DNA from 2 places in the Janthinobacterium sp. KBS0711 genome. Region 1 is predicted to be linked to the other one. Evidence: riboswitches for the same ligand, from Rfam matches in the RefSeq annotation. Region 1 holds a riboswitch; the other holds the start of a gene.

What was found. A riboswitch is a leader RNA that binds a small molecule or an ion and turns the genes downstream of it on or off. The one in region 1 is predicted to bind thiamine pyrophosphate.
Region 2: it holds a riboswitch for thiamine pyrophosphate, as region 1 does, so the genes downstream of both, VM94_RS13220 (TonB-dependent siderophore receptor) here and thiC (phosphomethylpyrimidine synthase ThiC) in region 1, are expected to answer to the same signal.

What each region holds. Positions count from the first base shown of each region.
Region 1 is NZ_LBCO01000018.1:140,548-152,644, forward strand. Features, by position in the region: gene VM94_RS10405 (homoserine kinase) at 1-28, shown strand, start outside; gene VM94_RS10410 (BPSS1780 family membrane protein) at 31-822, shown strand; gene VM94_RS10415 (UvrD-helicase domain-containing protein) at 1,090-3,393, opposite strand; gene VM94_RS10420 (hypothetical protein) at 3,502-3,777, shown strand; gene VM94_RS10425 (hypothetical protein) at 3,774-4,628, opposite strand; gene VM94_RS10430 (S-(hydroxymethyl)glutathione dehydrogenase/class III alcohol dehydrogenase) at 4,813-5,919, opposite strand; gene VM94_RS10435 (ANTAR domain-containing response regulator) at 6,006-6,638, opposite strand; gene thiE (thiamine phosphate synthase) at 6,717-7,328, opposite strand; gene thiD (bifunctional hydroxymethylpyrimidine kinase/phosphomethylpyrimidine kinase) at 7,339-8,106, opposite strand; gene VM94_RS10450 (thiazole synthase) at 8,103-8,897, opposite strand; gene thiS (sulfur carrier protein ThiS) at 9,055-9,267, opposite strand; gene thiC (phosphomethylpyrimidine synthase ThiC) at 9,279-11,192, opposite strand; TPP riboswitch at 11,272-11,387, opposite strand; gene VM94_RS10465 (hypothetical protein) at 11,471-11,728, opposite strand; gene VM94_RS10470 (response regulator) at 11,767-12,097, opposite strand, start outside.
Region 2 is NZ_LBCO01000024.1:140,547-152,643, reverse strand. Features, by position in the region: gene VM94_RS13240 (sensor histidine kinase) at 1-1,195, shown strand, start outside; gene VM94_RS13235 (Imm26 family immunity protein) at 1,328-1,807, opposite strand; gene VM94_RS13230 (ferritin family protein) at 1,901-2,206, opposite strand; gene VM94_RS13225 (iron-containing alcohol dehydrogenase) at 2,349-3,506, shown strand; TPP riboswitch at 3,573-3,670, shown strand; gene VM94_RS13220 (TonB-dependent siderophore receptor) at 3,758-5,905, shown strand; gene VM94_RS13215 (AAA family ATPase) at 5,902-6,450, opposite strand; gene pnuC (nicotinamide riboside transporter PnuC) at 6,450-7,061, opposite strand; gene VM94_RS13205 (DUF2867 domain-containing protein) at 7,157-7,675, opposite strand; gene VM94_RS13200 (TetR/AcrR family transcriptional regulator) at 7,743-8,378, shown strand; gene VM94_RS13195 (class I SAM-dependent methyltransferase) at 8,419-9,033, shown strand; gene VM94_RS13190 (hypothetical protein) at 9,101-9,610, shown strand; gene VM94_RS28225 (SEL1-like repeat protein) at 9,632-11,392, opposite strand; gene VM94_RS28220 (tetratricopeptide repeat protein) at 11,482-12,097, opposite strand, start outside.

The DNA of each region.
Region 1 (12,097 bases):
CGCCACACCTGCTCCGGAACTGTTTTAAACATGGAAAAATTACCTGCAAGTACAGGTTGGCAATGGGTGAAACAAGGCTTCGCCCTGTTTCGCAAGCAACCTGGCGGCATGTCGATGCTGTTTCTCGGCTATATGTTCTGCATGCTGGCCGTCAGCATCGTGCCCGTGCTCGGCCAGTTACTGCCCGTCATCCTCGTGCCCGTGTTTTCCGTCGCCTTCGTGCAAGGCTGCCTGAATATCGACCAGGGCAAGCGCGTCCTGCCGAGCCTCTTGATCTCCGGCTTTCGCAAGCCCGCCTTTCCATCCCTGCTGGGCTTGGGCGTGCTGTACATCCTCATGGCCATCGTCGCCATCGGCGCCTCGACCCTGGTGGACGGCGGCTTGCTGTGGCAACTGGTCACAGGGCAACTGACGGAAGAAGCGGCGCGCGCCGCCATCCCCGAATCGCGCCTGGGCTTGGGCATCCTGCTGGCCATCGCGATGTACGTGCCGGCCGCCATGGCCTTCTGCTTTGCCGCGCCGCTGATCTACTGGCAACGCATCAGCCTGGGCAAGGCGCTGTTCTTCAGCTTTTTCGCCGTCTGGCGCTCGCTGTCGGCCTTCATCGTCTTCGCCAGCACGTGGTTCGCCATCAGCATCGTCACCAGCCAGTTGCTGGCTCTCATCTTTGGCCGCACGCCGCTGATGATGCAACTGATGATGCCGCTGTCGATGATACTCACCATCATCATGCATTGCTCGTTCTACGCCGCCTACCGCCAGATCTTCGGCCTGCCCGTCGATGACAGCAAGACGGTGTCGCTGGACAAGACCGGCGAATAATCGCCGGCCAGATGTAAAAAGGGGCAGCCTGCGCAGGCTGCCCTTTTTTATTTTCCGAATGCCTTGCAATGCCACCCGCAGGTCTGATTAGCGGCGGCACGCCGCGTAATCCGACGTTGCAAGGCCAACAATGGTATCGGATTACGCTTCGCTAATCCGACCTACGCGACCGGCCAGAGTATCTTCCCGGTAGGTCGGATTAGCGGGGCCGAAGGCCACGCGTAATCCGACAACATTGTTAGCGCCTGCGGTGGTGCCGGATTACCTTCACAGCCGTTCCAGCTTCGCAATCCCCAGGTCCAGCACCTTCATGCCGTGCTGTCCGAAATTGATTTGCGCACGCGCATTGCCGCCGCCGCCTTCGATATTGACGATCACGCCTTCGCCAAACTTGGCGTGCGCCACGGATTCGCCGATGCGCCAGCCGCCGCCCGTGGCTTTTTGCGCGATCTTTTGTGCAATCGCATTGTCCGAACCCAGGCTGGCCACGCGCGGCGCCTCGTCCCAAGCCGACTTGCGGTTGCCGAACCAGTTTGCCTGCACCTTCGGCGACAGCCATTTCAAGGATTCTTCCGGCAATTCGTCGAAGAAGCGCGATTTCATGTTGTAGCGCGTCTGGCCGTGCAGCATGCGCGTCTGCGAAAAACTCATGTACAGCCGCTTGCGCGCACGCGTGATCGCCACGTACATCAGCCGGCGTTCCTCTTCCACGCCATTGTCTTCCTTCGAGCTACTTTCGTGCGGGAACAGGCCCTCTTCCAGGCCCGTGATAAACACGTTGTCGAATTCCAAGCCCTTGGCCGAGTGTACCGTCATCATCTGCAGCGCATCCTGGCCCGCCTGCGCCTGGTTGTCGCCCGCTTCCAGCGACGCGTGCGACAGGAAGGCGGACAGCGGCGACATCACGGCCGGCAGCGGCGCGTCCGCGTCCAGGATTTCGATGCCATCCTGGTTGACCACGGGCGCGCCCGACTGCGCCTGGGCGGCAGGCCCCAGGTGGGCCGGTGCGCCTTGGCCGAAACCTTCTTCGGAAATGAACTGGCTGGCCGCGCTGACCATCTGCTCCAGATTCTCGATGCGGTCGGCGCCTTCTTTTTCGTTCTGGTAATGCTGCAGCAAGGTACTGGCTTCCAGCACCACTCTAACCATTTCCGGCAAGGACAATTGCTGCGTTTCAAAGCGCACGCCTTCAATCAGCTTGACGAAGCCGGCCAGCACGCTGCCCGCCTTGCCCGCCACATACGGCACGGATGCATACAGCGAAATGCCGTACTGTTCCGATGCGGCCTGCAATTGCTCGATCGAGCGCATGCCGATGCCGCGCGTGGGGAAGTTCACCACGCGCAGGAAGGCCGAATCGTTGTGGGGATTGTCCATTAATTGCAAATAGGCAATCGCGTGCTTGACCTCGGCGCGCTGGAAGTAGCGCTGGCCGCCATACACGTGATACGGAATCGCGGCCGAGAACAGCGCATGTTCGATCACGCGCGACTGCGCATTCGAGCGGTACAAGATGGCGATTTCGCTGCGCGAGGCGCCGTCGGCGATCAGGCTTTTCGCCTCTTCGATGATCCACTGCGCTTCCTGCAAGTCGGAACTGGCTTCATACACGCGCACCTGCTCGCCATGGCCCGCGTCCGTGCGCAGATTCTTGCCCAGGCGCTTGCTATTGTTCGCGATCAGCACGTTGGCGCTGTCGAGGATGTGGCCGTGCGAGCGGTAGTTCTGCTCGAGCTTGATCAAGTTCTTGACCTGGAACTCGTGCTCGAAGGCGCTCATATTGCCCACGTTGGCGCCGCGGAACGCATAGATGCTCTGATCATCGTCGCCGACGGCAAACAGGGCGCCGCCATCGCGGCTGCCATGGCCAGCCAGCAATTTCAACCAGTTGTATTGCAAGTTGTTCGTATCCTGGAACTCGTCCACGAGAATGTGGCGGAAACGCGCCTGGTAGTGTTCACGCAGCGGCTGGTTGCGGCTCAGCAATTCGTACGTGCGCAACAGCAATTCCGCAAAATCGACGACGCCTTCGCGCTGGCACTGGTCGTCGTACAGCTGGTACAGCTCGACCATCTTGCGCTCGTGCGCGTCGTACGCTTCCACGTCCGTGGCGCGCAAGCCCTGGTCCTTGGCATTATTGATGAAATACATCACCGTCTTCGGCGGGAATTTTTCATCATCGATATTGTTCGCCTTCAACAAGCGCTTGATCACCGACAATTGATCCTGCGAGTCGAGGATCTGGAACGTTTGCGGCAAGGCCGCGTCGCGGTAATGCGTGCGCAGCAAGCGGTTGCACAGGCCGTGGAAAGTGCCGATCCACATGCCGCGCGTATTGATCGGCAGCATGGCCGACAGGCGCGTGAGCATTTCCTTGGCGGCTTTATTGGTAAACGTCACGGCCAGGATGCCGGGCGGCGATACCTGCTGGGTCTGGATCAGCCACGCGATGCGGGTGGTCAGCACGCGGGTCTTGCCCGAACCGGCGCCCGCCAGGATCAGCGCATGTTGCGCCGGCAAGGTGACGGCAGCCAATTGTTCGGGATTGAGGTTGTGAAGAAGATTTTGCATCCCGTGATTATACCGGCATGGCTAAAAATACTGTGCATTTGTCCAGCGGTCGCGGCATTTTACCCACGCGCGCTACAATCGGTATCCCGACACAGCGGCCTGCATCCCATGACACCACCCACCCACCTCGACGGCGCCCGCGTAATGGCCTGGGCCTGGTCCGACCTGCCCTTCGGCCATGTCGCCAGTGAAGGCGGGCCCGGCCCCGTCGCCATCCACGGCCTGGCCCTGTGCCGCTACGCAGACGAAGCGCGCGTGTACCGTTTCAGCTGCGACGCGCAGTGGGAAACCGTGCAGGATGACGTGTATGCCAGCGAGGATGACGCCATGCAGCAGTTGCCAGCGCAATATCGCGCCGTGGCTGCCATCTGGCGTAAAGTCTAGCGCACCAGTTTTGCCTTGCCTTCGCTGAGCGCCTGGGCGATCACCTGGCGCGTGGTCTTGTCGGCCGCCTTCGATGCCTTTTCCTGCTGGCGTCCCAGCGCTTCCATTTGCTTGCCCAGGGTTTCCATCGGCTTGCCGCGCTGGTCCATCTGGCGCGACAGCGCGTCCACCTTGTCCGCTTCGCGCTCGTGCGCGGCGGCGATGCGGTCGTTGACCTCTTCCATGGCGTCCTGCGCATCTTCCATCTGCTGCTGCAAGCGTTCCACGTCGCGTCCGGCCGCGCGGCGCGCCGTCTCCGTAGTTGCCTGCGCCTGGCGGCGCGCCGCCTCGCCCATCTTGCGGCCCAGTTCCTGCTGCTGGCGGCCCAGCGCCTGCAACTGCTCCGCATCGCGCGTGCCGCCGTTCGCCTGCGCCGCGCCATGGGCGCCCATCTTGCTGCCCAGTTCGCCCATCGCCTTGCCATGCTCGCCCATCTGCTTGCCCAGGTTGCCCATCTGTTCACCCAGCTGCTGTGATGGTTTCCAGGCTTCGCTGACCCGGGCCAGCAATGCGGCATCCTGCGTCACATAACTCTTGCCCTGGTCGCGGAACCACAGGAACTGGCCCTTGACGGACTGTTTCAGCTGCTTGATCTGCTGGCCATCGACATCGGTGCCGGCCATGGTGACGCTATCTTTGCGGCTGTCGACGAGCGCATAACCGTCGCCGCTGCCCATGGAAATATTGATCTGCTTGCTGGGTGCGGCCGGTGCTGCCGGTGGCGCGGGCGGCTCGGGGGGCTGCACGGCCAGCGCGCTGCCGCCGATCAGGATACCGGCCAGGCTGAGGATCAAACGGTGGGAAGTGGACATGGCTGCCTCGTCGCAAAAGTAGTGGAGCCTTGACTTTAACGGTGGATGAAGCACGGCTCCAGCGCGATGCGACAGGCTGCAAAAAGACCGGCCTGGATGGCAGACACGGACGATGGATGGAACGCCGGGCAAAAAAAACGGAGGCCGCAGCCTCCGCAAAAACGCCGTGGTACGGCGTAATGTATTAGTACAGCACGACGGAGCGGATCGATTCACCGCTTTTCATCAGGTCGAAGCCCTGGTTGATGTCGTCGAGCTTCAAGCGGTGCGTGATCAAATCGTCGATATTGAGCTTGCCTTCCATATACCAGTCGACGATCTTCGGCACGTCCGTGCGGCCGCGCGCGCCACCGAAAGCGGAGCCTTTCCACACGCGTCCCGTCACCAACTGGAATGGACGGGTGGAAATTTCCTGGCCGGCTGCCGCCACGCCGATGATGATGGACTGGCCCCAGCCCTTGTGGCAGCACTCGAGCGACTGGCGCATGGTGGTGGTGTTGCCGATGCATTCGAACGAATAGTCGGCGCCGCCGTCCGTCAGCTGCACGATGGTGTCGACGACGTTTTCCACCTCGTTGGCGTTGACGAAATGCGTCATGCCGAACTTGCGTGCGATGGCCTGGCGGGCCGGATTGATGTCGACGCCGATGATCTTGTCGGCGCCGACCATCTTGGCCGCCTGGATCACGTTCAAGCCGATACCGCCCAGGCCGAACACGACCACGTTGGCGCCCGCTTCCACCTTGGCAGTAAACAGCACGGCGCCCACGCCGGTGGTGACGCCGCAGCCGATGTAGCAAACCTTATCGAATGGCGCATCTTCGCGGATCTTCGCCAGGGCGATTTCCGGCACGACGATGTAGTTGGAGAAGGTGGACGTGCCCATGTAATGGAAGATGGGCTTGCCGTCGATGGAAAAGCGCGACGTCGCGTCGGGCATCAGGCCGCGGCCCTGGGTCGAGCGGATCGACTGGCACAAGTTGGTTTTTTGCGACAGGCAGAATTTGCACTGGCGGCATTCCGGCGTGTACAGGGGAATGACGTGGTCATCCTTTTTCAAGCTTTTCACGCCCGGGCCCACGTCGACGACGATGCCGGCGCCTTCATGGCCGAGAATCGACGGGAAGATGCCTTCCGGATCGGCGCCCGACAGGGTGTAATAATCCGTGTGGCAAATGCCCGTGGCCTTGATCTCGACCAGTACCTCACCCTCGCACGGGCCGGCCAGGTCGATTTCCTCGATGGTCAAAGGCGCGCCGGCCTTCCATGCAATCGCTGCTTTGGTTTTCATGTGTGTCCTGTGCTGTGTATGGTTGAACCGGGCGCGCCAGCGCGCCGTATCGCCACATCATAACAAAGCAGGCGCCAGGAAAACGCTTACTTGGTTTTCGCGCGGTTCAAGAACGCCCCGTGCAAGCCGTTCAGGGTTTCCTCGGCCAGCAGCAGCTGGCTGGCGATTTCATTGATCTTGCGGCGGCTGGAACGGGCGTGGTCGCGCAACACTTCGAAGGCCGTGTTGCGGTCCGTCTGGAATTTTCCCATCAGCAAACCGACTGCCAGGCTCGTTTCGCGGCCGGCGGCCAGCGCCGCGTTCAGGTTCAGTTCCGTACGGCGCAGCTGGCGGATTTCATCGGCACGGGCCAGGCCCGCTTCGAACGCGGGCATCAAGCGGCCTTCATCGACGGGTTTCACCACGTAACCGACGGCGCCGTAGGCGGCCGCCTGCTTGCCCGATTCGCTGTCGCCGCTGCCGGACAGGAACATGAACGGCACGGCCGTTTCGCCATGCAGGCGCTTGGCCAGTTCCAGGCCGGACATGCCCGGCATGTGGATGTCGAGCAAGGCCAGGTCCGGCTCGCGCTGGGCGATCAGCTGCAGCGCCACTTCGGCCGAATGGGCCAGGGCTGTTTCGTAGCCGGCATGGCGCAGGACTTCGCCGAGGAACTCCAACAGGAGCTGGTCATCGTCAACGATCAGGATAAGGCGTTTCGCGGCGGCTGGCTGGCTCATGGGTGGGGGACCTCGGTAATGAATGATGTTCTTATTATATGCCGATTATTCCCCCAAACCAGCCCTGCACGTCCATGCTCACGCCGCAAACAAGTGATTGAATTGCTGCACCGCAATATTCACATCGTCCGCCTGATAGACGCTGCTGATGGCCGCCACCATGTCGGCCCCGCGTGCGGCCAGCGGTGCGGCGTTCTCCGGCGTCATGCCCCCGATCACCACGCAGGGCAAGGCAATCTCGCGCTTGGCCTGCAGCACGATGTCCAGCGGTGTCGTGACCGGGTACTTTTTCACCAGCGACGGATAAAAGCCGCCGAAGGCCACATAGCTGGCGCCGCCCGCCTCCGCCGTCCTTGCCAATGTCATGTCGCCATAGCAGGAAGCGCCGACGATCTTGTCCTTGCCCAGCCGCGCGCGCACCTGCGCCACGGACGCATCCGTGCCGCCCACGTGCACGCCGTCCGCATCGAGCTCTTCGCACAGTTCGATGAAGTCATTGATGATGAAAGGCACGCCATACTTGCGGGACAGCGCCAGCAAGGCGCCCGCCTGTTCGCGCCGCTGCTCCGCGTCGGCGCTCTTGTGACGGTATTGCAGCAGGGCCACGCCTTCCTGCAAGGCTTGCTCGCTCACGTCGAGCAGGCGGTCGGTGTCGTCCCAGTTCGGGGTGACCAGATACAGTCCACGCATGATATTTTCCTTATTGAATGAATCGTTGCGGCATCAGCTGACCTGGCGCTATCGCATACGCATCGGACAGGGCCGCATGACAATAACGCTGCGCGCCATCGAGCGCATCTTGCATCGGCACGCCTTGCGCCAGGCGCGCCGCGATGGCCGACGCCAAAGTGCAGCCGCTGCCATGAAATTCGCCGGGCAAGCGCGGCCAGCGCCACGCGTGCTCCCTGCCATCGGCGTCAAACCAGCGGTTGACGATCATCTCGCCTTCGCCGTGGCCGCCCGTCACCAGCACGTTCCGACAGCCTTGCGCGCGCAAGTTTTCTACGCCGCCGAGAGCCAGCGCTTCCGGCCCGTTCGGTACGATCACGGTCGTCACCGGCAACAAGGGCGCCAGCGCCAGTACGGCATCGTCCCGGCTAAGCACGTCGCCATGGCCGCTGGCCAGCACGGGATCGAGCACGACAGGTAAATGCGGCCGGGCCAGCCGCAATTGCGCGATCAGTTGCGCAATGACGGCCGCATTCGCGGCGCTGCCGGGAATGCCGATTTTCACGGCATGAATCGCCATCTTGTCGATCAGCGCCTGCGCCTGCCGGCGCAGCAATTCCGACGCCACCGGCTCGACGCCAAAGACCCTGTCGTTGTCCTGCACCGTCAGCGCCGTGATGACGGGCAGCGCATGCGCGCCCTGCGCGGCAATGGCCAGGATATCGGCGGCGATACCGGCGCCGCCCGAGGGATCGACACCGGCAAACACCAGCACCGCCGGCAAGCTGCCTGGCTTCACGCCAGGCGGCCCGCCATCGGCGACGACGGCGACGCGGCAAACTTGCGCGGCATGCGCCCCGCCAGAAACGCTTCGCGCCCGGCCCGCACGGCCAGTTTCATCGCATGCGCCATGCGCACGGGGTCGCGCGCACCGGCAATGGCCGTATTCATCAGCACGCCATCGCAGCCCAGTTCCATGGCAATGGCCGCATCCGACGCCGTGCCCACGCCGGCATCGACGAGCACGGGCACTTTCGCCTGGTCGATGATCAGCGACAAATTCCACGGGTTCAAGATGCCCATGCCCGAGCCGATCAAGGAGGCGAGCGGCATGACGGCCACGCAGCCGATATCTTCCAGAATCTTCGCCTGGATCGGGTCGTCGCTGCAGTAGACCATCACGTCAAAGCCATCCTTGACCAGCGCTTCGGCCGCCATCAACGTTTCCGGCATGTGCGGAAACAAGGTCTTTTCGTCACCGAGCACTTCCAGTTTCACGAGATTGCGCCCGCCCAGAAGCTCGCGCGCCAGTTGCAGGGTGTAGACAGCGTCCTTGGCGTTGTAGCAGCCGGCCGTGTTCGGCAAAATCGTGTACTGGTCGGGCGGCACGAAGTCGAACAGACTGGGCGCGTTCGGGTCCTGCCCGATATTCACGCGCCGGATCGCCACCGTGATGATCTGCGCCTCGGCCGCATCCGTCGCTTCGCGCGTCTGCGGCAAATCCTTGTACTTGCCGCTACCGACCAGCAAGCGCGATTGATACTGTTTTCCTGCAATGGTCAGCAGGTCGTTATTTGTTTCGGTATGCATGTGTTCTTCCTTAAGTTTTTAAACGTCCGAAGAAAACCGTAACGAGCGGCGATGATTTGTGGCCGAGACGCGCAACCGTGCTAGAGCACGGGGGCGCCGAGCCGGTGAGCATCGCAGGCCGCAAAGCGCGACGCGCAGTAGGTTTGCTTGGACGTTTTCAGCCGCCGCCGATGGCGCGGACTATTTCCACTTGATCCTGGGTTTGCAAGACCTGTCCCGGCCAAGCCTTGCGCGGCACGACATTGCGGTTGACGGCCAGCGCCAGCGCCTGGTTTTCCAGCGACAGGGCGGCGATCAATTTGTCCAGGGTTTGCCCCGGCGGCACCTGGTGCGGTGCGCCGTTGAGCGTGATGTTGATGAATGCAGGCATCACGCTCTCCCTCAGACCTTGCGGTACAGCTCGGCGCCGTTCTTGATGAATTCAATGGCCTTGATTTCCATGCCCTGCTTGAGCGCCTTGTCTTCCGCGATGCCCATGCCGGCCGCGTATTCGCGCACTTCCTGCGTGATTTTCATCGAGCAGAAATGGGGGCCGCACATGGAGCAGAAATGCGCCACCTTGGCCGAGTCCTTGGGCAAGGTTTCATCGTGGAATTCGCGCGCCTTGTCCGGGTCCAGGCCGATGTTGAACTGGTCGTCCCAGCGGAATTCGAAGCGGGCTTTCGACAGCGCGTTGTCGCGGATTTGCGCGCCCGGATGGCCCTTCGCCAGGTCGGCCGCGTGCGCCGCAATCTTGTAGGTGATGATGCCGTCCTTGACGTCCGCCTTGTTGGGCAGGCCCAGGTGTTCCTTCGGCGTCACGTAGCACAGCATGGCCGTGCCGTACCAGCCGATCATGGCCGCGCCGATGCCGGACGTGATGTGGTCGTAGCCGGGTGCGATATCGGTCGTCAGCGGCCCCAGGGTGTAGAACGGCGCTTCGCCGCACTGCTCCAGCTGCAAGTCCATGTTTTCCTTGATCAACTGCATAGGCACGTGGCCAGGCCCCTCAATCATCACTTGCACGTCGTGCTTCCACGCGACTTGCGTCAGCTCGCCCAGGGTTTTCAGTTCACCCAGCTGCGCTTCGTCGTTGGCGTCGTAGATCGAGCCGGGACGCAAGCCGTCGCCCAGCGAGAACGACACGTCGTACGCTTTCATGATTTCGCAAATTTCTTCGAAATGCGTGTACAGGAACGATTCCTGGTGATGCGCCAGACACCATTTCGCCATGATGGAGCCGCCGCGCGAGACGATGCCCGTCAGGCGCTTGGCCGTCATCGGCACATAGCGCAGCAGCACGCCCGCGTGGATGGTGAAGTAATCGACGCCCTGCTCTGCCTGCTCGATCAGGGTGTCGCGGAAGATTTCCCAAGTTAAATCTTCGGCCTTGCCGTTGACCTTTTCCAGCGCCTGGTAGATCGGCACGGTACCGATCGGCACGGGGCTGTTGCGCACGATCCATTCGCGCGTCTCGTGGATATGTTTACCTGTGGACAGGTCCATCACGTTGTCGCCGCCCCAGCGGATGGCCCAGGTCATCTTTTCCACTTCCTCGCCGATCGACGAAGTGACGGCGGAATTGCCGATATTCGCGTTGATTTTTACGAGGAAATTGCGGCCGATAATCATCGGTTCCACTTCTGGATGGTTGATGTTGGCGGGAATGATGGCGCGGCCGCGGGCGATTTCCTCGCGCACGAATTCCGGCGTGATCTCGGCCGGAATGCTGGCGCCGAACGACTGACCCGGATGCTGGCGGCCCATCAGGTCGGCCAGGCGCTCGCCCATGGGGCCGGACGCTTTCAGCTCGCGCAAATATTCCTGGCGGCGCATGTTTTCACGGATAGCGACGTATTCCATTTCCGGCGTGATGATGCCCTGGCGCGCGTAATGCATCTGCGTCACGTTCTTGCCGGCGATGGCGCGGCGCGGCTTGCGGTGCAAGTTGAAACGCAGTTCGGCCAGCTTCGGGTCCGCCAGGCGGGCGATGCCGTAGTCGGAGGTCGGGCCGGGCAACTCTTCCGTGTCGGCACGCTCGATGATCCACGGCAGACGCGGCGTGTCGAGACCCGAGCGGATGTCGATCTGCACGTCCGGATCCGTGTAGGGGCCGGACGTGTCGTAGACGTAGATCGGCGGATTCTTTTCGCCGCCGAACGACGCTTCCGTATCGGACTGGCTGATCTCGCGCATGGGCACGCGGATGTCGGGACGGCTGCCTTCAACATAGATCTTGCGCGAATTGGGCAGCGGCGCGATGGCGGCTTCGTCGACCGTGGCGGTGGCGGAGAGGAATTTCGGGTTGGCGTTCATTTTGGCTCCTTGGCTAGACTATTTTTAAGCCTGGAGCCAGCTAAGGAGGTTCGGAATTGCGCACGCGGAAAAGCGGGGTGCGTTCATCCTAAAGCTTCCCTTCGCTGGCATTATCCAGATCAGGTTCGGAGGGTATTTCTCACCCGCGCTTGCACTGTGTTTTCACAGCGAAAGGCAGGACCCCTAGCGTTTGCCGCCTTGCGGCAGCGAGCCAATTATACGCGGTTCACGTCGCGTGGCCAGATGATTTCTTGCAGGTGTCGTCTTTGTACATCGCTCTACTTCTTCTTGCCCCAGCGCCAGCTGGTCGGTTCGCCCTTCAGCTGGCAGATGAAAATAAGCACGGCAACGATGGCCGCTTCATAGACGATGTAGCCGACCAACATGGTTTGCGGCGGGAACAGGAAGGCGCCGCAGGCGAACAGCGCCAGCGCCGCCAGAAACACCAGCCAGCCCTGCCAGGTGATGGGCAAGCCCCAGCCCCAGCCATAGGTTTTGGCGGGGAACCAGTATTGCGGCCTTGATTTGTCAGTCATGATTTTTCCTGGTCAGTATCGATAGCACCCAGTATAAATCAGCCGATGCGATGGCGTTCCGTGACGTCGAGGCCGATGCCGCGGTAGCCGATGAAGCGGCTGCCATTGTCGAACATCGGTTCGCCGCTCACTTGCAGGTACTGCGTGCTGCCGTCGAGGTTGGCGCGGCTGTAGATGAAATCGAGAAACGGTTCGCGCGCGGCAATTTTTGCGTCAAGCAAGGCGCGCTCGGTGGCATTCCAGCGCTGCGGCTCTTGCTCGCTGCCGATGCCCAGCATTTCAGCCACGGGGCCGGAAAAGCGCGTCAGATTGCCCTGCGCATCCTGTTCCCAGTACCAGTCGGACGACAGTTCCGTGAAGCGCTGGAAA
Region 2 (12,097 bases), on a different contig from region 1:
GATCATTTCCGTCGTCACCATCACGCATGCGGCCCTGACGCACTCGGCTCCCGAGCTGCGGCGCGAGCTGCTGTTCGACCTCGTCAGCAATGAAGGCATCCGCATCTTCTCGCTGGAAGAGGACGACCGCATCGAGCCGCCGCCCGACAATTACCTGATGCCCGAGATCGAGGCGCTGGTGAAGGCCAAGCTGGGCAAGGACACGCGCTTTTCCGCGCGCGTCAATGGCGTGGCCGGCTTCTGGGTCAGCTTCAAGATCGACGACGACGAGTACTGGCTGATGCTGGACCGCGAGCGCCTGCGCGGCCTGACGGGCTTCCAGTGGCTGGGATGGGCCAGCCTGGTGTCCCTGCTGTCGCTGCTGGGCGCGGCCATCATTTCCAGCCTGATCAATCTGCCGCTGTCGCGTCTGACGGCGGCCGCGCGCGACATCGCCAAGGGCAAGCAGCCGGCGCCGCTGCCGGAAAAGGGCCCGATAGAGATCATTGAGGCGAACCGCAGCTTCAACCAGATGGTCGATGATCTGAAACAGGTGGAATCGGACCGCGCCGTGATCTTGGCGGGCATTTCGCACGACTTGCGCACGCCGCTGGCACGCATGCAGCTGGAAGTGGAAATGGCGAATCTGTCCGACGAGGCGCGCGAAGGCATCCAGTCCGATATCGGGCAGATGGACGCCATCATCGGCCAGTTCCTCGACTATGCCAAGCCGACGGAAGCGTCGAGCTTTACGGACGTCGACCTCAGTGGCTTGCTCAACGACATGACGCGCGAAGCGATGCGCCTGCCGGACGTGAAGATCAACGCCACCATCGCCGATGGCGCGCATGCGATGGGCAACCCCACCGACTTGCGCCGCGTATTGAACAACCTGATCGAGAATGCGCGCCGCTATGGCAAGACGCCGGGCGGCGACGTGACGGAAATCGACATCGCCTGCCAGGTACGCACCAGCCACGGCGCGAAAAAGGTCATCATCGAAGTGCAGGACCACGGCACGGGCGTGCCGGCGGAAAAGATCGAGCAGCTGATGAAGCCGTTCACCCGCCTCGACACGGCGCGCGGACAGGCAAACGGCGCCGGCCTGGGCCTGGCCATCGTCGACCGCGTGCTGCTGCGCCATGGCGCCGAATTGCAGGTCCGCAACCGCGAAGGCGGCGGCCTGGCGTTTCAGATCAGCTTGCCAGCGGCGTAAGCGGCGTAGGTCGGCGTAGGTCGGCTTAGCGCAAGGCGCGTAAGCCGACACCACCAGCGGCCTTGGCCAACAATGTTGTCGGATTACGCGAGGCAAGGCCTCGCTAATCCGACCTACGCCGCCGGACCGCGGTCAAGCCGACGCCTGCTCCTGCGCGAGCAATTTATTCATCAACAATTCCGTCGCCCCGTAGCCGTACAGGGAATCGCTTTCCATGCCCGGCGTGTCGAAGGGGATCGATTCCTCGCGGTTCAGCTTGGCAGGATCGGCGTCCGCATAGCTGGCGCGCCAGGCACGCTGCAAGGATTCGTTGCGGCGGATAAAGGCCGGCATGGGCCAGTCGTCACGGTTCCAGTGGGGACTGTCGCCCAGCAGGGGCCAGCGCTCGTTGAGCAAGGCCATGTCGCCCGTGCGCAGGCGGCGCACGGCCTGTTCCGGCCGCAAGCCTTCCAGCTCTTCCAGCGCAGGCAGGCTGTCGCGTTTCGGCCCGAACATATACGCCAGCATGATGCGCCCGGCAGGCGCCCTGCGTGCCACCACGCCGACGGCATAACCGCCGCCCGGCAGGGGCACGGCAAACCAGCTGCCTTCTCGGTATGGTAATGATTTCATTTCTGCAAACTCCCCCAAAATCGTGTTCGGGGCACAGTCTACGCGAAGCGATGCGAAAGTGGCGCATGGTACGCCACAACAACAAACCAATAGTTACAATATTTTCTCGTCATAGTGATACTGGGCAACAATCGGCCCCGCCTTGAACAGCGCTTCCTTCATGGCCGTGTCCAGGCGCGCGTCGCGGCGGCGCATCCATTCGAGCAGCATGGCCGCTTCCTTGCGGCTCGTGTCGCCCGCATGCGCGAGCACGCGGCGCAGTTCCGGGTCCGTGCACGCCTCGAAACGCTGGCTGTTCAAGTCCAGCGCCTGCAGTGCGGCGATGGTGGCGCCGATGGCGCGGTGCATGTCGAGCGCGGTGGCCGGCAAGCCGGATTCTTCCAGTGGGACGGTGGTCATGCGCATTCCTTTTCGCGTGGTGGTGACATCGGCTGCATTCTCCACCGCGCGGGCGAAAAGCTCAAGCGTCCACGACACGTTTCCACCCGTTCGGCCATAATCATGGCTCAGCAACAGCCTAAACCCCAGCGGCAGGAGCCCCATGTTCAATTTCGACTTTTACAATCCGACGCAAATCCTCTTTGGCCAGGGCCAGATCGCCGCCATCACGGCGCTGATCCCGCCCCAGGCCAGAGTGCTCATGACGTATGGCGGCGGCAGCATCAAGCAGAACGGCGTCTACGATGAAGTCAGGGCGGCGCTGGCCGGGCATACGATGATCGAGTTTGCCGGCATCGAACCCAATCCCAGCTATGAAACCCTGATGCAGGCCGTGGCCCTCGTGAAAAGCGAGCGCATCGATTTCCTGCTGGCCGTCGGCGGCGGTTCCGTGGTCGATGGCACCAAGTTCATCGCCGCGGCCGCCCTGCATGAGGGCGAGGCGTGGGACATCCTGGCTAAGGGCGGCAAGATCGTCGAGGCCGCCCTGCCCTTCGGCACCGTATTGACCTTGCCGGCCACGGGGTCCGAAATGAATGGCTCGGCCGTGATCACGCGCAAGGCCACGCAGGAAAAGCGCTCGTTCATGAGCCGCAAGGTGTATCCGAAATTCTCCGTGCTGGACCCGTCGAAAACGTTCACCTTGCCGCTGCGCCAGGTGGGCAATGGCGTCGTCGACGCGTTTGCGCATGTGATGGAGCAATACCTGACCTATCCCGTGAACGCCGCCGTGCAGGACCGCTTTGCCGAAGGTATTTTATTGACCCTGATCGAGGAAGGCCCGAAAGCGCTGTCGCACCCGGATGACTACGACGTGCGCGCCAATGTGATGTGGAGCGCCACCCTGGCCTTGAACGGCCTGATCGGCGTGGGCGTGCCGCAGGACTGGTCCACGCACGCCATCGGCCATGAATTGACGGCCTTGTACGAGCTCGACCACGCGCAAACCCTGGCCATCATCCTGCCCAGCATGCTGCGCGTGCGCAAGCAGGCCAAGCGCGCCAAGCTGCTGCAATACGCGGCCCGCGTCTGGGGCCTGGACGGCGGCGACGAGGATGGCCGCATCGAGGCGGCCATCGCCCGCACGGAATTCTTCTTCCGCCACATGGGCGTCAAGACGCGTCTGGCCGACTATGGCCTGAACCATGCGAGCGTGGACGCCGTCGTGTCCGCCCTGGAAGCGCACGGCATGACGGCGCTGGGCGAACAGCGTGAAATCACGCCCACCATCAGCCGCAAGGTGCTGGAACTGAGTTTGTAGTTTCAACCGGCACTGTTGTAAAACGGTCAGCCAGCGGGACAGCTGGCCGTGCTTCATGCTAAGCTGTCATTTCGCTAGGGGTCCTGGAGCAGTCATCCGGGTGAGAGATACCCTTCGTACCTGATCTGGATAATGCCAGCGAAGGAAAGCGCAAAGTACCTCCCTCCTTTGATAGCTCCTGCGTTGGCGCCAGCCGAACAAGCAGCCTGCCGTGCTCTTCTTAAAGAGACGGCTTGAACCACGAGCAATCTATGTCCACACCGAATTTATCCGTTTCTGTTTTGACCCTGGCGATCCTGCACGCGTTTGCCGCACCGGCCTTTGCCGCGAACGACGCCGCCGACGCCGCCGACCCGCAGGCCCAGAGCATGGCCGAAGTCGTCGTCACGGCCAGCAAGGCGCCGGCCGCCAAGCGCGCCTCCGTGGGCGGCTTTTCCGACGCGCCGCTGCTGCAGACGCCGGCGTCCGTCACCGTCATTTCGCAGAAAGACATGCAGGACTTGCAGATCCGCAATCTCAGCGATGCCGTCAAGCTCGACACCAGCATCAACGACGCCTACAACGCCGTCGGCTATGCGGAACAGTTTTCCATCCGCGGCTTCAAGCTCGACAACAATTCCAGCTACCGCAAGGATGGCGTGGCCATTCCTGGCGATACGCAAATTCCGCTGGAAAACAAGGAACGCATCGAAGTGCTGAAAGGCCTGGCCGGCTTGCAGGCAGGCGTGGCCGCGCCGGGCGGCGTGGTCGACTTCATCGTCAAGCGCCCCACCGCCGCACCGCTGCGCACCGTCACCGTGGAAACGCGCGAGCGGGGCACCCTGTACGGCGCCGTCGACCTGGGCGGCCGCCTGGAAGACACGCGCTTCGGCTACCGCGTCAACGTGGCGGCCGAGCGCCTGCGCTCCTACATCAAGGGCGCGGACGGCAACCGCAAGTTCATTTCCGGCGCCTTCGACTGGCAAATCTCGCCGCAAGCGCTGCTGCAGATCGATGCCGACTACCAGGACAAGGCGCAGGCGACGGCGCCCGGCTTCCAGCTGCTGAACAACAAGACCCTACCGACCGGCATCAGCGCCGACGCCATGCTCAACCTGCAGCCATGGACGCGCCCCGTGGAAACCATCACCAGCAATATCGGCCTGCGCTTCCAGTACGCCTTCAATGACGACTGGCGCGCCACCCTGTCGGCCAACCAGCACTCGTTCAAGCGCGACGACTACACGGCCTTCCCGTACGGCTGCAGCGCGCAAGACCTGTACCCTGGCTTCTGCGGCAATGGCGACTACGACGTGTATGACTACCGCAGCCTGGGCGAAACGAAAAAGCCGCTGAGCGCGCAAGCCATGATCCAGGGCAAGTTCGCCACCGGTTCCCTGCGCCATGAATTCACGGCCGGCGTCTCGACCTTCCGCCGCAGGGACCGCGCGGGCCTGTACGTGTACGACTGGGCTGGCGTGAGCAATATCTACCACCCGCAGATCGTCGACATGTCGACGGGTGTGCAAGGCCCCGTGCGCCTGGTGCGCAAGGATACGGAAAACTCCGTCTTCGTGCAGGATATCGTCAGCCTGGCCCAAAACTGGAAGCTGCATGGCGGCTTGCGCCATATCGACGTCGACGGCTACCAGTATGTGCTGAAGGCCGACAAGGAAATCCGCGCCAAGCACGATTTCCTGCTGCCCAACGTGTCGCTCGTCTACACCCCGCTCGACAATGTGTCCGTGTACGCGGCCTATTCGCAGGGCATGGAACATGGCGGCACGGCCGATCGCAAGGCGATGAATGCCAACGAAGAACTCACGCCCAGCCGCTCCAAGCAGATCGAGCTTGGCGCGAAGATGGATGTGACGCCTGACTTCATTGTGGCGGCCAGCCTGTTCCAGATCCGCAAGGGCCTGGAATTCCAGAATGCCGCAGGCTACTTCGTGCGCGAAGGCCAGGCCCAGCACCGTGGCCTGGAATTGTCGGCCCAGGGCAAGGCATCGTCCAACCTGAGCCTGGGCGCCTCCGTGACAGCCCTGAACAGCCAGCAGTCAGGCACGGGCAATGCGGACCTCGATGGCAAGCGCGTGCCCAACGTGCCGGCCTTCAAGGCAGCCGTGCATGCGGACTACGCCGTGCAGCAGGTGGCAGGCTTGAGCGTGAATGGCAGCTGGGAATTTGCGGGCAAGAAAGCATTTGAGTACAACAACACGACCTTCGTGCCGTCGTACAACGTGTTCAACCTGGGCGCCGCCTGGGCCACGCGCATCGCCGGCACGCGCGCCGTGCTGCGCGCCAGCGTCAACAACGTGGCCGACAAGTTCTACTGGCGCGACGTGACGCCGGAATCGGACGGCTATCTGTATCCGGGCGCCAGCCGCACCTTCAAGGTGTCGGCACAGTTTGATTTTTAATTGAGGGAAATGGCAGACGCTGCAGCCAGCGCCTGCCGCAGCAAAGGCGCCGCCTGTTCCAGGCGCGCCTCCAGGCTGTCGTGCAGCACGTGGTACACAATGCCGCGCGCGTCGAGCTCGTCGAGAAGGTAGCGGTAGATCAGCTGGCGCACGGCTTCCGATTCGCGCTGCAAGCCGTCGGCTACCCACGGGCTGTCGGGCGCCGTCACCAGGGTCAGATCGTACTGCGTGGCATCGGCCAGCGCCGCCAGCGGCGCATCGGCGCCATTGAAATAATGGCGGCTGTAGACGACCGTCATCAACGGCGTCGTGTCGCAAAACAGGAAGTTGCGCGCTTGCGCGGCGGCTGCCGCCTCGCGTTCGACTTGCGTGCGCGCAATGCCATACTGGTCGACCGCGACGGGCACCCTGCCCTGCGTCTCGACAAATTCGCGTAAATACTCGGGCACCCAGACGGTGCCGTAGCGCTCGGCCAGGGCGGCCGCCAGGGTCGACTTGCCCGACGACTCCGCGCCCAGGATGGCTACGCGCACGCAATGGCCCATCACTTGAGGACCATCGCATCGGGCGCGGCCGGCGCCGACTTTCTCCACGCCAGCAAGCCGATGATGGCCATCACGACGAAGAACGCATACAGCACGGCCGTCAGGGTCAGGCCCTTGTGCACATACAGCCACACGTACAGCACGTCGACGATGATCCAGGCGATCCAATTTTCCAGCTTCTTGCGCGACAGCAGGAATTGGCCCACCAGGCTGCCTGCCGTGAGGAAACCGTCCGCGTGCGGCACGTCCGTGTCCGTCGTCGTCAGCAGCCAGGCGATGAGCAGGAAGCCGACCAGCCAGCCTACGGCGCAAGCCAGCCAGCCGCGGCCATCGAGGCGCGTGACGGGCAAGGTCTTGCCGCCACTGGCCGGATGCAGCCACTGGTACCAGCCCCAGAACGAGACGCTGATGAACAGCAGTTGCAAGGCCATGTCGCCATACAGGCGCGACTCGAAAAACACGAAACCGTAGGCGGCCGAGGAAATGATGGCGAACAGCCACGCCCAGTGATTCTGGCGGATGTTCAGCGCAACGGTTGTCAGTGCCAGGACAAAGGAAATCAGTTCAAGCGGCGTGGTGGCAAAACCCAGCAGGAGAAGCGTATCGTTCATGGGAATCGTGATGAGGCTGGTGGTGCAGTATGCAATACCGGCCATGAATAAGCAAGATTGCCCGCAGCGTCACGCCCCTTCCCCGCTCAACCCGCTCAGGCAAAGCCTTCCTTGACGGCGCGCGCCAGCGAACGCCGCACGATCAGCTTGTGGAAAGGCCGGATCACCAGGATGTAGGCGCGTCCCACCGCATTATGGCAATGCACGACACTGGACAGGGTCACGCTGCCATGCGGCCCCGCGTCGCGGTGGCGCAGCACCGACAGGCGGAAGTCCAGGTGGCTGTCGTCCTCGCCCACGATGATCTCATCGTCGCTGACGGCAAAGATGCGGAAGATGCCGATGCGCTTGCCGGGCCGCTCTTCCATCTGCTTTGCCGTCCGGATGCCGAAGCGCGCCACGATGGCGTCGCGCACCACCATCAGCTTGCGCGCCCAGCCCGGCTGACTGCCCAGCAGCGCGCGCGCCAGGTTTTCCATGTCCATCTGGCGCGCCTGCGCAGTCGGCAGCGCGACGGCATACGCATCGGCCAGGTTGCTGCCCTGGTACAAGGGGGCGATGCTGGCGCCGGGCGGCATGGCCACGGCAAGTACCACGTTGCTTATCTCTTGCATGTGCTCTCCATGTTTTCAGTGATAACATGACCATCATACACGACAATGTGAACAGCGATAACATAGAATGACAATAACGACTACCTATCATCATGGCAACCTGCGCGACACCCTAGTCGCCGCCACCATCGCGCAACTGGCGCAGCAGCACGACGCCACCCTCTCGCTGCGCGAACTGGCGCGCACGGTGGGCGTGTCGATCGCCGCCGTGTACCGCCACTTCCCCAGCAAGGAAGCCTTGCTGGCCGACGTGGCGGCCGCCGGTTTCGCCAGCCTGATCGCAAAATGGGAAGCGGAATTGCCGCCGCAGGGCAGCCTGCCCTCCGAACAGCGGTTTCAGCTGCTGGGCCAGCAATACATCGAATTCGCCCTGGCCGCACCGGCCCACTACCGGCTGATGTTCGAACACCAGGACGTGCGCCAGTTCCCCGCCCTGCTGGAAGCGGCGCAAGCGTGCTTCCAGTACGTGCTGCAGACGGCCGGCGCGGCCGTGCGCGAAGCGGGCCTCGACCCGCGCTGGGACAAGGCCGCCGCCAGCGCCGGCTGGTCGCTGGGCCACGGCTACGTGATGCTGCTGCTGAGCGGCCGCCTGGCCATGGCGGACGGCGGCGACGACTTGTCCCCCGCGATGGTGCCGCGTTTTTTCCAGTTGCCCGTGGAGGCCTTGCGGCAGGCGCGTCAGCAAGCGGGAGAACAGCCATGATGACCATCGCCAGATGCGCCCGCTGATCATGCAGGAACCCATGGCCCCATCCACTGTCCCGGGCACCGAGGGCTATGCAGAAAATGCAGGGCGGCTCATCTCCCGATATGACAGCGTTGCCTTCCTGGATAAATACCGCCCCGTTGCCCATCTCTTGCCGACGCGATCAGGCGCCGTGCTCGACATCGGCGCCGGGACAGGCGGCGACGCGGCGTGGCTGGCAAGCCTGGGGCACACGGTAATCGCGCTTGAGCCCGTTGCCGCCTTCCGCGCGGCGGGCATGAAGGCGCATGCCCTGGCCAACCTTGAATGGATCAACGATAGCCTGCCCGCCCTGTCCACGATAGGCGCGCGCCACACCAAGTATGACCTGATTGTCGTCGCTGCCGTCTGGATGCATCTGACAGCGGAAGAAAGGATGGAGGCGATGGGCAATATCAGCACATTGCTCAAGCCCGGCGCAGTACTCGTCATTTCCCTGAGGCATGGCCCGGCTCCTGAAGGCCGCCGCATCTTTGACGTATCCGCCAGTGAAACGGCAGACCTGGCGATGCGGCATGGACTCAAGGTCATGCTGAGCACGCAGGCGCCATCCATCCAGCCGCAGAATCGCCAGGCGGGGGTGAGCTGGTCCTGGCTGGTCTTTGAAAAATGATTCAAGCTGAAGCAGCATGCGCCAGGGAGCTGAGAGGCACGCACTCAGCCGAGACCAGCCATTATTTTTGAAACACCGTCAATTTATGCACAATATATCGATAGACACTCTCTCCGTGATCGCCAGGCAATGCATTGCCGTAACGTGCCTGCAACGCTTTTGCCAGCGGCATGCCCTTCATCATCAGGCACTGTCCGCGTTCACCGAACACATATGGCAAGTGACGCAGGTCGGGCCTGGGGATTTTGCTGCCTGGGAAAGCGGCTTTGCTTCCCTGGCCATGACGGGCATGGGCGATCCCTGGCCGGACGACATCCGCATGGCCATACCCGGGCACCTGCTCGGCACGCTGGAGCAACTTGTTCAGCATGTGCTGGAAACGAGCGCCTGCACCTGGTATGGCAATGACCTTCCGGAAAGCCGGCGCCAGCTGGAAGCCGTGCTTGATCTCTGTGCCCGGCATGACGTGGCGATACCGCAGTTGGCGCACTATGTGCAGCACGATGCTGCCCTGCGCGGCGGCTGGGGGCCGGCGCTCACGGACGAAGAAGTCAGGGCCTGGAAAGCCCTGATATAGCATGCGGCCGGCAAATGCCCGTCATGCGGGGCTGGCCAATGCCGCCAGCCGCACCTGCTCGAGCAGCCGCTCCTCTTCATCCGTATCGGCGTCGATTTGCGTGACCACGGTCCAGAAGTGCGCGCATATTTTGATTTGCTCGAAAGCATGGCTCGTTTCAAGCCGCACCATGGTTTTCCTCAGGCTGTGCAGATAGCCTTCCTCGATGGCATCGAGCAAGTCGTCATCGGCAGCGTCGATCAGCTCGATCAGCGCGCCTTCTATCGTTGCATGCCCCTCTTCCCACAGCTGGCCGATTTCCGGCACATCGACTTCCATGCACTCGTTCGACCAGTCCGGCGGATAGTCACCACGCGCCCGGCTATCGGGGTCGGTGTCAAAGCTCAGCGAAAGGGACGGAAACGATACGGCGTTGAAGGCAAACGCTGAAAATTCCTGGTCCTTGAATGGGGAGGCGCCCAGCAGTGCCAGCGATGCAGTGGCCAGCCTGAGCCAGGTCTCTTCAACGGCGTATGCCGCTTCAAACGTTTGCCAGTCAGGCAGCGAATCGGGAGTCAGGGACATGGTGGGCCTGTCGGAAAAGAATAGCGGTGGATAGTGCGAGGAATTATACGTGGCACAGCCAATGCGGCAGGCGGTGGCGCGTGAACAGTGCGGGCGATGCTGGGACGGCAAACCGGCGGCTTGCCCGTATGCGGAAAATGGCGCAGTCGGCGCGTCGCTGTGCAAGCCGGTGGGTTGCAGGGCATAGTCGGCGGCCAGGAAATACGGTTTTTGTAACAGCGAGGCTGCGCTTGGCTTCGGGATGGCTGGCGGTGGGCGCACACCCTTGGCTTCATGCAGCAAGGTATCCCTGTCACCATTCCAGGGCGGCAGGTCGGCGGGGGGCAGCTGCAATACCTTGTCCAGATTGGGAAAGCGCGCATTGGGATTGAATCCCAGTTCACGATTAAGTACCGCATAACGTTCGCAGCGAGCTTTGTCCACGTATGGCGCCAGCATATCGGCAAGATCAAAAGGAGAACCAAATTCAATTGCCAGTGCATTTGCGCAATCCCCACAGCCGAACTTAACACCTTCATGCAATACTTTTAATGCACGATTTTTTGTTTCGGCGTTACGCGAGCCATTTATTTTTCCACTGGCGGCCCGTGGAGACACGTACAAATAATGCAAATCAAATGCTACCGGACCATATCCTTGCCCAAATGCACATTCCAGCATTTTTGTCGCAACGGGAATATTGGACCAATAGCCCGCCCCTTCACTGGCGGGTCCTACATTTAATTTATCCGCCAAAAATGCCATTGCCTGAGGATTTCCCATGACAGCAGCCTTTTGCCAGAAGGCATAAGCCCGGGTGGTATCGCCTGTCACACCCGTACTGTTCGCATAATACGTTCCCATCCGGTCGTAGGCCGCCGGTATGCCCAGCCGCATTGCCTTTTCCACCAGTTGCACCGCCTCTTCCTCACCATTTAAAGGATCGCGCCCTTCCACGTACAGGCTGGCCAGATTGAGCATCGCCTTCCAGTGCAATCGCTCCGCCGCCTGACGCGTCAGATCGACAATTTTTTTGTAACCGCAGTCTTCCACGAAAATTTCAGGATCTTCCATGGCGCGTCCTTCGAGAAACCAGTCCTCGGCTTGCGCATCAATGGGCGGCACTTTGCTCGCCTCAGTTTCGCAGATAAAATCCGCGACATGCGGATTGAAGAGGGGCAGACTTTGGTTGCGCGGCCAAACTTTTCGTCTGGCATTTTGCAGGCAAGCAGGCAGCATAAGAAGATAAGCGATGCGCAGCGTCCTCTCATGGCAGCCTTGCAGGATTGATTGCTATCCATTGCGTCCTCCATCGCTGCGGCATTACGTTATCCAAGATCAGGAAGGGACGCATCCATCAAATGCCACATTACGTCGCCATCTGACAAATCAAGCAGCCAGTCGCGGCGCGGTCGCGGGAACGGTGCGCCCTGGCTCAGCCACGCCTGGCGCCAGTACTGGTTGACGATGGCCTGCAGCGGATGGTCGGCCGCCACCCACGGTTGCCAGACGCCGCTGACCGGACAGGCCTGGTCGCAAGCGCAGCTCAACCATGGCTCAGGCCGCGCCACCTCGCGCAGCAAGCCGCGCGCCGCGCGCGGCTCCACTGCCCCATGGTTGTGCCGTATCGTCAGGTACTGTTCCCATGTCACGCGGCCATAACGACTCTTGTTGTCGGCATCCAACACGCTGAAATGGCGGAACTCTTCATCTTTACGGAACAGCCGGGCCGGCTCCGTCAATCCTTGCCCTTGGGCCGGTTGCCAATATGCGGAAAACGGCGCAGTAGGCGCGTCGCTGTGCAAGCCGGTGGGATGCAGCGCATAGTCGGCGGCCAGGAAATACGGTTTTTGCAACAGCGAGGCGGCGCTTGGCTGTGGGATCGCTGGCGGCGGGCGCACACCCTTGGCTTCATGCAGCAAGGTATCCCTGTCGCCATTCCAG